One region of the Staphylococcus simulans genome, then DNA from elsewhere that is predicted to be linked to it. Evidence: riboswitches for the same ligand, from Rfam matches in the RefSeq annotation. Region 1 holds a riboswitch; the other holds the start of a gene.

What was found. Region 1 has a riboswitch for FMN ahead of ribD (bifunctional diaminohydroxyphosphoribosylaminopyrimidine deaminase/5-amino-6-(5-phosphoribosylamino)uracil reductase RibD). Riboswitches for the same ligand answer to the same signal wherever they lie in the genome.
Region 2: it holds a riboswitch for FMN, as region 1 does, so the genes downstream of both, MUA87_RS06710 (ECF transporter S component) here and ribD (bifunctional diaminohydroxyphosphoribosylaminopyrimidine deaminase/5-amino-6-(5-phosphoribosylamino)uracil reductase RibD) in region 1, are expected to answer to the same signal.

What each region holds. Positions count from the first base shown of each region.
Region 1 covers NZ_CP095100.1:1,170,457-1,175,701, reverse strand. The annotation lists gene MUA87_RS05475 (bifunctional 3,4-dihydroxy-2-butanone-4-phosphate synthase/GTP cyclohydrolase II) at 1-1,063, opposite strand, end outside; gene MUA87_RS05470 (riboflavin synthase) at 1,079-1,711, opposite strand; gene ribD (bifunctional diaminohydroxyphosphoribosylaminopyrimidine deaminase/5-amino-6-(5-phosphoribosylamino)uracil reductase RibD) at 1,716-2,765, opposite strand; FMN riboswitch at 2,928-3,064, opposite strand; gene MUA87_RS05460 (FAD/NAD(P)-binding protein) at 3,159-4,640, opposite strand; gene MUA87_RS05455 (peptidoglycan release complex glucosaminidase SagB) at 4,782-5,245, opposite strand, start outside.
Region 2 covers NZ_CP095100.1:1,429,452-1,434,696, forward strand. The annotation lists gene MUA87_RS06700 (response regulator) at 1-614, shown strand, start outside; gene MUA87_RS06705 (ATP-binding protein) at 598-2,355, shown strand; FMN riboswitch at 2,468-2,603, shown strand; gene MUA87_RS06710 (ECF transporter S component) at 2,663-3,211, shown strand; gene MUA87_RS06715 (ferredoxin) at 3,327-3,575, opposite strand; gene MUA87_RS06720 (helix-turn-helix domain-containing protein) at 3,674-4,630, shown strand; gene MUA87_RS06725 (RecQ family ATP-dependent DNA helicase) at 4,630-5,245, shown strand, end outside.

The DNA of each region.
Region 1 (5,245 bases):
TGAATTTTTCTGGGTTATTACTTAACAAGTTCACTTTTTCAATGCCGAAGTGTTTTAAAATTTCAGCAGCATGATAATAATCTCGTAAATCTTCTTCAAAACCTAATGCTAAATTTGCAGTGACTGTATCGTGACCTTGTTCAATCAGTTCATAGGCTTTCAGTTTATTAATTAAGCCAATGCCTCGACCTTCTTGTGGTAAGTAAATCACCATACCGTCGTGTTCATCGATGTATTTCATTGCTGCTTCTAATTGAGCACCACAGTCACAACGTTGACTATGGAAAATATCACCTGTCAGACAAGATGAATGAATACGTACATTTTCAACGTTTTGAATGTCACCTTTAACAATTGCTACAATTTCATCATGTGAATAATCTGATTCAAATCCATACATATCAAATGTACCGAAATCTGTAGGTAGTTTTACTTTAGCTTTTGCATGCATGTGCTGTTCATGCAATTTACGGTAATGAATCAAAGATTCAATGGTAATCATTTTTAATTGATGTTTTTCTTTAAATGCTTGGAGTTGCTCACCTTTAGCCATTGTGCCGTCTTCATTCATGATTTCACAAATGAGACCTGCTGGTTTTGAGCCTGTCATACTTGCTAAATCTACAGCCGCTTCCGTATGTCCTGGACGTACTAGAACCCCGCCGATTCTAGCAATCAATGGAAATAAATGACCTGGTCGATTAAAATCTGCACTTGTACTCTCATCATTAATCAAAGCTTTAGCTGTCAGCATTCTCTCAGCAGCGCTGATACCTGTCGTAGTATCGATATGATCAATACTTTCAGTAAATGCTGTACCAAATGCATCGCTGTTATCTTTAACCATCGGCTCTAAATTTAATGAGCGTGCGATAGAAGGAGCTAGAGGTGCACAAATTAAACCACGTGCTTCTCGTGCCATAAAATTGACTGTATTTTCATTCATCAATTCCGTTACAGCTACTAAGTCCCCTTCATTTTCTCGGTCTTCATTATCCACAACAATAATACTTTCACCTTGTTTTAGTGCTTCAACTGCACTTTCGATATCATCAAATTGCATTTCTGAACACTCCTCTTAGAATCCGAATTGCGCTAATTTATCTGGCGTTAATTCAGTATTTTGATTTGAAATTGCTTTTTGTACATATTTAAATAACATATCCGCTTCCAAATGCACGGTATCACCGACACGCTTTTGACCTAAAATCGTTGCGCGTTTTGTTTCTGGAATTAAATGAATATCAAATTGGCCTTCTGCTAATCTGAAAATCGTTAAACTTGTTCCATCAACCGTGATTGAACCTTGTTGAACCATTTGGTCAGTAATAGATTTAGGACATTGTATGGTCATGATATTAGAATTAGATGACGGTCTGATTTTTAGTACTTTTCCGACTTCATCGACATGACCTAACACAAAATGGCCACCAAATCTGCCCTGACTCGGCATAGCACGTTCAAGATTGACCGAGCTGCCTTTAGTCAGTTGATTGAGATACGTTTTATTTTCTGTACCTTTGATAACATTCACATCAAAGGATTTCTGATTAAAGGAAGTTACTGTTAAACATGCACCATTGACACTGATTGAATCGCCGATATGCATATCTTCTAAAATTGTTTCACATGCTATCGAGAGTTTTATGACATTTTGTTCTGTCACAAGGCGATCAACCGTACCGATTTCTTCTACAATACCGGTAAACATGAAATCACTTCTTTCTTAATACAACTTTGATATTTTGATCGATGATTTCAGAATGGTCAATTTCAAATTGAGGAGTTTGTTCTAAAGGAAGTACATTGTCAGTTTGATAAAACTGATACTTGCCAGAACCTCCAATTACTTTCGGGGCGTAGTAAATAATCAGTGTTTGGACACACTGTGATTGGAGAAATTGTGAAGTCACTTTAGGTCCGGCTTCTACATAGACTGAGCCGATACCTCTTTGATATAAATCTTTTAAAATAGTTTCAATAGAACAATCATCTAATACAATGATTTGAATATTAGACCCATGCTCTTTTGTTTTTAATTGTGTATTTTCTGTATACACAAGCACAGGTGTCAGTTGATCAGTAAATAAAGTTTGTGTGAAATCCAAATGACCGCTTCTCGCTAACACCACACGTACAGGCTGTCTTTCTCCTTCTAACCTTACCGTTAAACTCGGATTGTCAGCTTGTACAGTACCTGCACCGGTTAGAATAGCATCATGTCTTGCTCGATGTTTAAACACATCCTGTTTCACACCTGGATTTGTAATCCATTTACTTTGACCGTTATCTGTCGCTTGCTTTCCATCTAAACTGACACTCACCTTTAAAGTTACTTCAGGTATCTGTGCTTGTTTAGCTTTGAAAAAATCTGTATACATAGCTTCTGCTTGTGCATCATGCTGATATTCCACTTCTATACCTGCTTCAGTTAAAATCTCATCACCAGGTGAATCTAAAGTTATATCTTTCATCGCATATACAACTTTTGAAATACCTGCTTCAATGATTTTATTGACGCAAGGCGGTGTAGAACCAAAGTGTGTGCAAGGTTCAAGCGAAACATAAATCGTTGCGCCTTCTGCATCTGCACCTGCCATATCTAAGGCTTGTACTTCCGCATGACGTTCACCTTGTTTTAAATGCGCACCTAAACCGACAATTCTGCCTTCTTTAACCACGACAGAACCAACAGCAGGGTTCACACCCGTTTGGCCTTCAGCCATTTTTGCTAATGCAATCGCATTTTGTAAAAATCGATTCAAACAATCACCTCATTAAAATAAAAAAATTCCGTCACCTAACTAAAGAGGCAACGGAAAAATGTATCATCACCGTATTTAAACAGAGTCCACCCATGTTAAAAATCGCTAACACAAACTAGACTTCACTTAAATACGCGTTTTAAATCATATTTAATGACGTCTTGATTCTTTCTCCCATCCAGACTTTCACTGTCGGCTCTAGATTCACACTAGATCAGCCATACTCTAAAATAGAGTACAGGTCGCAGGCTTATGTTTTTACTGCCGGTTGGGAATTGCACCCTGCCCCGAAAGAATTTTATGAAATTGTTTCTGAATCGAACGAGCAATACTTTGCTCATATATTTATCATAGCTTATTTTAATTTAACTGACAATAATTATTACTTAATGATTATCTATTCTCCGAATGAAATTCATATAAACTATTAACCGCTTGTACAGATTGACGCACAATCATATTGACACCATTTCGTGCTTGGTTGATGCCATTGGTAATCTGACCAATCGCAATTAAGTGTGGCAGTGTTCCGTATCTCGGGCTGATGACTTGATTTGTTTCAGGCACAATTTGAATGCCGCCCATCGGATGCGCTTGCACAATTTGTCTATTCGCAATATCAATTAAAAAGCCGTCATCTTCATCTAAATCTTTTAATTGTGTTCTAGGTCCAGTCGCATTAATCACAACATTATATTGTTCAGTTTCGTTTGAATCTTTATATTTGAAAACAAAGGTATCATTTTCTTGTACAACTTTTTCTAAATCTTTTTTGATTAACAAGTGTCCCGCTTCTATCTCTTCTATAAGCAAACGTGCTGTGCGTGGCGGCATTGGGTTGGAATTCGCTTTTAAAATCGGCATGTAGCGTTTCATAAACTCCCTTTGATCTTCAATGCTTAAACTATTCCAAATCCAGTTCATATTTTCTTTTATCGTTTCTAATAAACTTTGGAATACACCTAATATTTCTGGGTGAGCTAAATCATATTTTAAATCTTTAATTGGGTCGCCGACTTTTCGATTGATAAGCTGTTGAAGTGGGATATTCAAATCCTCACACTCTTGCTTAAAGAGATGAATAGCAGTCTCTAGTGGAACTACACCAAAATGAGATTTAATAATCTGATTAAAGTTTTCTTTAGTTAGATACTTTAATGTAATTTCTGGCATTTCCCCTCTGACACTTGGCAACTCTCCACGTCGACTCACAGCCGTCAATGGCAAGTTAGGATGATGCTTCACAACATAACGAATAACATCAAGACTAGATAAACCTGTTCCGATTACTGCGATATCATCCGTATCTTCCACTGTATTTAATGTTTCATATGTGGGATAAGGTGATTTAATAAATCCTTTTAATCCTTTTAACTGGTATGGGTCATGATACGCCATCGTACCGACTGTCAAAAAGACATAGTCATATTGACGACATGCCTCTTGTTCATGATTGGTACAAATAAAGTATTGAATATGCGCATCTTTTTCAAAACCTTTTTCCAAGTACATTTCAGTCGCTTTTTCAGTAATAATATGAATATTGTCATACATGTCATTAAATTTATCGAGGTAACTTTTCATATAATGTCCAAAGACAAATCTTGGTAAATAAGTCGCATTCTCAAATTTAAAATCATTTTGTTGTTGATACCAACGATAGAATTCTTCCTGATCTTTAGAATTTAATGACATATCCTTACTTGGTAAATTAATTAGTAATTGTGAGCTGTCATTTTGAAATGGTACACCTTGTCCCATATTTTTAGCATTGTCATAAACATCAATGTTTAGTTCTTTGAAATATGGGTGCTGTTCTAATTGTCTTAAAATACTGACACCTGCAGTGCCCATTCCGATTATTGCAACACGCATACAAATAACCTCCTACTCTTCCTACATAACTACCCTGTTTATTGCTTCACCTTCTATTATGCAACAAACAAAAATAAAGCGAAACAATTAAATCACATTCATTTAATCATTTCGCTTTAAACTATATATTATATTGAATTATTATTGATGTTCTTTGTCATCTTTATAAACAAATAACTTGTAGTATTTACCTTCAGTATTAATCTTTTTATAGAAATCTGCAATAAGTGATGCGTTGCTTTCTGCCCATTTGATATCTGTTGCATATTGGTGTTCACCAGGATTCTTAGGATTCCATCTCATACTATATAACGTATTTTGATCTGGATTTGATAAGAAGTGCTTATGAATAAATTCTGCACCACCATCAATCGCTTTTTCTGGTGTATCCCAACCATGTTTTTTAGCATATTCAGCACCCGTTTTAATCGGGTCTTCATCTAATGCGCCGACACCATAGAAGTTGTAGTATTTTTTACCATCAATTTCTACACCTTTTGATAATTCACTTTTTACAGCACCTGTTTCCAAGATAGCATGTGAAATTAAGTATACTTCATTTACTTGTCGTTTTTTAGCTGCATGAATAAAGTCTTCAGTATGTG
Region 2 (5,245 bases), 260 kb from region 1:
CATTAGATTTAGCTTTAAATCATGACTATGCTTGTATCTTGTTAGACTTGATGCTTCCCGAAATCGATGGTATTGAAGTTGCAAACCGTTTGAGAGAGTACAAAGAAACTCCAATCATTATGTTAACTGCAAAAGGGGAAGAAACGAACCGTGTAGAAGGATTTGAATCAGGTGCAGATGATTATATCGTCAAACCATTCTCTCCAAGAGAAGTCGTACTTAGAGTAAAAGCTTTATTACGACGCACGCTAACAGCAACTTCAGATCAAAATGAACCACATGCTAGAGATTTAATCGAATTTAAGCATTTGGTTATTGATAATGATGCACACCGTGTACTTGCAGATGGTACACAAGTCAATTTAACACCTAAAGAATACGAATTATTAATTTTCTTAGCGAAAACACCTAACAAAGTATTCGACCGTGAACAATTATTAAAAGATGTTTGGCATTATGAGTTCTATGGAGACTTGCGTACTGTAGATACTCATGTTAAACGACTCAGAGAAAAATTAAACCGTGTCTCAAAAGATGCAGCTCAAATGATTCAAACTGTATGGGGCGTTGGTTATAAATTTGAGGTCGACAACAACGATGAAACGACTCAATAATGTCGTCATAAAACTGTGGTTAACTATTATTTTAATAGTAACGACAGTTTTAATTTTACTTAGTGCTGCATTAATCACATTCATCCAACAGTATTATACGCAAGATACTGAACATTCTTTAGTCAACGATGCACATCGTATCAGTAATCTGCTAGAGGAGTCAGATAATAAATCATTAGCTATCAAACATAGTAAAATGCTTATCGAAGGCCCAAGCGGTTTGATTATAATGAAAAATAAAAAGGATGAATATTATAACTCACATTCAAAATTCAAAGAACAAATGATGGATGTGATTCAAAAAGATAAAGACTTTGCGCAAGTATTTGACAATAAACAAAAAGCATCTGAACATATTAAAATGACTGTTGATGGTCAAAAACATACGTATGTTTTAGTAGGATATCCAACAAAAGTTGATAACACACATCCTAATGGTGCAGTCTTTATTTACCAAGACCTAAAAAGCATCGATGATACAAATAATGTTATTACCATTATCATACTTGTTACAGCGGTTATTTTCTTAATCGTGACCACTGTATTCGCATTCTTCTTATCATCACGAATCACAAAACCGCTTCGCCAACTCAGAACCCAAGCAACCGGCGTTTCTAAAGGCAATTATTCTTTAGTGAACGATATTCATACAAAAGATGAAATAGGTGAACTCGCACACTCATTCAACCTGATGAGCAATGAAATCCAACGTCATATTGATGAAATCTCAGCTTCTAAAAATATTAGAGAAAGTTTAATCAATTCGATGGTTGAAGGTGTATTGGGTATTAATGAAAATAGGGAAATCATCCTATCTAACCAACTCGCTCAGCAAATGGAAAATGAGCTTGATGGAGAAAACAAAGCATTATTCGTTGAACAAATGAATAATACTTTCACAGATAAGGAAACACAGTTTGAAGAATATGAAGTCAATAACCGTTATTATGTGGTAATTATGAGTTATATTGATCAATTCCAACCAAACGGCAGCAGTGGTATTGTCGCAATCATTCGAGATATGACAAATGAACACAAACTGGATCAAATGAAAAAAGACTTTATTGCGACAGTTTCACATGAACTCAGAACACCAATTGCCTTATTGCAAGGTTATACGGAATCGATTGTAGACGGTGTAGTTTCAGAACCTGAAGAAATTAGAGATTCGCTTTCTATTGTCTTAGATGAGACACAACGTTTGAATCGATTAGTCAATGAGTTGTTAAATGTTGCGAGAATGGATGCTGAAGGCTTATCTATTCACAAAGAAGTGCAACCTATCAGCCAATTGCTTGATCGCATGCAGTTGAAATATCGTCAACAAGCAAGTGAATTAGAAATTGATATAGATCTCGCGCCAGAGACACACAACCAATTATGGTTCTATGATTCGGATCGAATGGAACAAGTACTTACAAACCTAGTCGATAATGCGACAAGATATACTGGTCCTGGAGATTCCATTAAAATCACAACTGGCGAAGATGATAATTACGATATTTTATATATCTCAGATACTGGCAGTGGTATTGCACCTGAACATGTAGAATTAGTTTTCGATAGATTCTATAAAGTAGATGCTTCTAGAAAACGCGGCAAAGAGGGAACAGGACTTGGTCTATTCATCAGTCGTATGATTATTGAAGCACAAGAAGGTACAATTAATTTAACGAGTGAATTAGGTAAAGGCACGACTTTCATTATTAAATTACCAAAACCACATCATCATGAAGCATAATCATTTAACTTGGGCGAAACGCCCAAGTTTTTTTATTTTCCTAGTTAAGCAATCGGATTGAACTTTTAAGATAAATCGGCTACAATAAATAGGAAAATAAAATATTAATGAAATTCATCTTCGGGGTCGGGTGCAATTCCCAACCGGCAGTAATTTAAGCCTGCGACCTGTATTTATCGATTGATAGATATGGCTGATCTAGTGAGATTCTAGAGCCGACAGTATAGTCTGGATGGGAGAAGATGGAGGGTTTATTTGTTGTGCAATGAAATCCTCCTATTCACGTAGATGAATGGAAGGAGCCTTTATGAATCAACAAAACAACAAACGTTTCATCGTCATAAGTATGTTGAGTGCAATTGCTTTTATTTTGATGTTTATCAAATTTCCTTTACCATTTTTGCCTCCGTACTTAACTTTAGATTTTAGTGATGTACCTGCTTTATTAGCAACCTTTATTTTTGGACCTATAGCAGGCATCATCGTCGAATTGATTAAAAACTTATTGAATTTCTTATTTAACATGGGAGATCCAATTGGGCCTTTAGCAAACTTTGTAGCAGCAGTAAGTTTATTATTAACTGCGTACTATGTCAGCAAAGCGGTTAAAAGCCGCTTCAATATCATCATTGGCCTCATTGTAGGTACAATCGTCATGACATTGGTATTAAGTGTTTTAAACTACTTCGTATTATTACCGCTTTACGGTATGATTATGAACTTAAGCGATGTCATGAAAAACTTAAAAATCATAATAGTATCTGGTATTATACCGTTCAATATTATTAAAGGTATCGTAGTATCTATCGTTTTCTTATTGTTATATAAACGATTAAAGAAAGCACTGCGTTATTAATAACAAACTAAAAAACCCCCGGAAATATTTTTCCGGGGGATTTTTTAAGACATCATCTGTCTTGTTTTATCAATCTATGTTGAGCGAAGACAGCCAACTGGTCTCACGATTGATACTATTCGAATTTTAATGCATCACCATCAAACGGTTCGTCTGCAATTTTAATAGAATCTGTTGGGCAACCTTCGTCTGCATCTTCTAAGTCTTCGTATAATTCTTCTGGAACAGGCGCTGTCCCTTCATTATCATCTAAGATAACATAAGCAATACCTTCATCATCATAATCATAAATGTCAGGTGCTGCAGCACCGCATGCGCCGCAAGCAATGCATGTATCCATATCTACAATCGTATATTTAGCCAATTTACTTCGCCTCCTTCTCTAAAAATGCTACACTGATAACGTAATTTATATTTTAACACCAGTTTATCTTTTTTCAATACTATAAGTCATAGGTGATGATGGATTTGAACGAAATAATTCAATACATAAAAAAACATGCATTTCATTATAAAACTGACAAAAGTATCTACAATATACTGATTGGTGCTAAAACGCATCAAACCTACTTTGATGCATGTAGCCAACAACTTTTATCATTATATCATAGTCAACCTGATTTAAAATATACGTCATTCGAACGAATCTATCATCAGAATAACGAAGATTTATCATCAATTCCGTTAAAAGTTTCAACACGTTATACCTTTGAAAGTATCCAACAGACTTTTCAAGTTTTGCAGTTGTTAATACAAACCATTTCATTCAAACAACATCACACGCTTTCTTTTATACCCGTTTCAGAAATCAGTAAAGTACAAAAGCGAGTAAAAACTATTTATTTTAAGCTTGAAGCACAGCAAAGCTTAGATGCATTTAAAACAGAGATATATCAGCTTTTCGAACTATTAAACCAAGCACAGCCGCGTTCTATATTGCATTATTTCTTACAAGGTTATGATGAAGTCATGTATACGAACCAACAAGTCAGCTTAATCGAAAATTTAAAAATGTCAGAGTTAGCCATCATTAAAATGAATGATTTAGTCGAGATGATGCATTTATTGGAAGATCAAGAGACTTTTCCTACCTTGCACCAAGCTATTATCTTACCTGCGCTTTCTATCAATACTAAAGATACATTAAAGTTAGTAAATGACGGTTTATCGTTAGAAGCAATTGCACAAAAAGAAGGCGTAAAATTAAATACAATTGAAGACCATATCATTGAGCTATATATTAAAGGATATTTTACTGATTACAGCTTGTATTTGGATAAGGAAGATTTAAATGAATTTAAAACATTTTATATTGACCGCCAAGAAGAACGATTACGAAATTTTAAGGCAGCGTTTCCTAATATGAGCTATTTCGAAATTAAACTTGCGATTACCATATTAGCGAGGGAGGGGATTTGATGCTGGAAGAAGCTTTAAAAAAATGGTTTGGCTTTGATTCATTTAAAGAAGGTCAAAAACCTATTATCGAAAATGTATTGAATCATCAGCACACTTTAGGCATTTTACCTACTGGTAGTGGTAAAAGTTTGTGCTATCAACTGCCGACTTATATTAAACAAAAACCCACACTTATCATTTCTCCTCTAATTTCATTAATGGATGATCAAGTTATGCAGATGCGAAAGAACGGAGAGCGTTCTGTCAGTTACATTCACTCTGGTATGAGTTATGAAGAAAAGATGAAGAATTTAAAACAATTGAAATCATCAAAGTTTATCTTTTTAAGTCCTGAATTCATCTTGCATCAAGATAATATTAAATGGATTGATTCGATAGATTTAGGTATGATTGTGCTTGATGAAGCACACTGTATTACAGAGTGGGGTTATGATTTCAGACCGCATTACGCGTTAATTGGCAGAATCACTAAAAAATTTCCAAAAGCGACATTGCTCGCACTGACTGCGACTGCACCATTACATTTACAAGAGGATATAGAAGATATCGTACAGACAAAATTGAAGGTGGTCAAAACCAAAATGAGCAGAGATAATATTATGTTATCTCATCTCA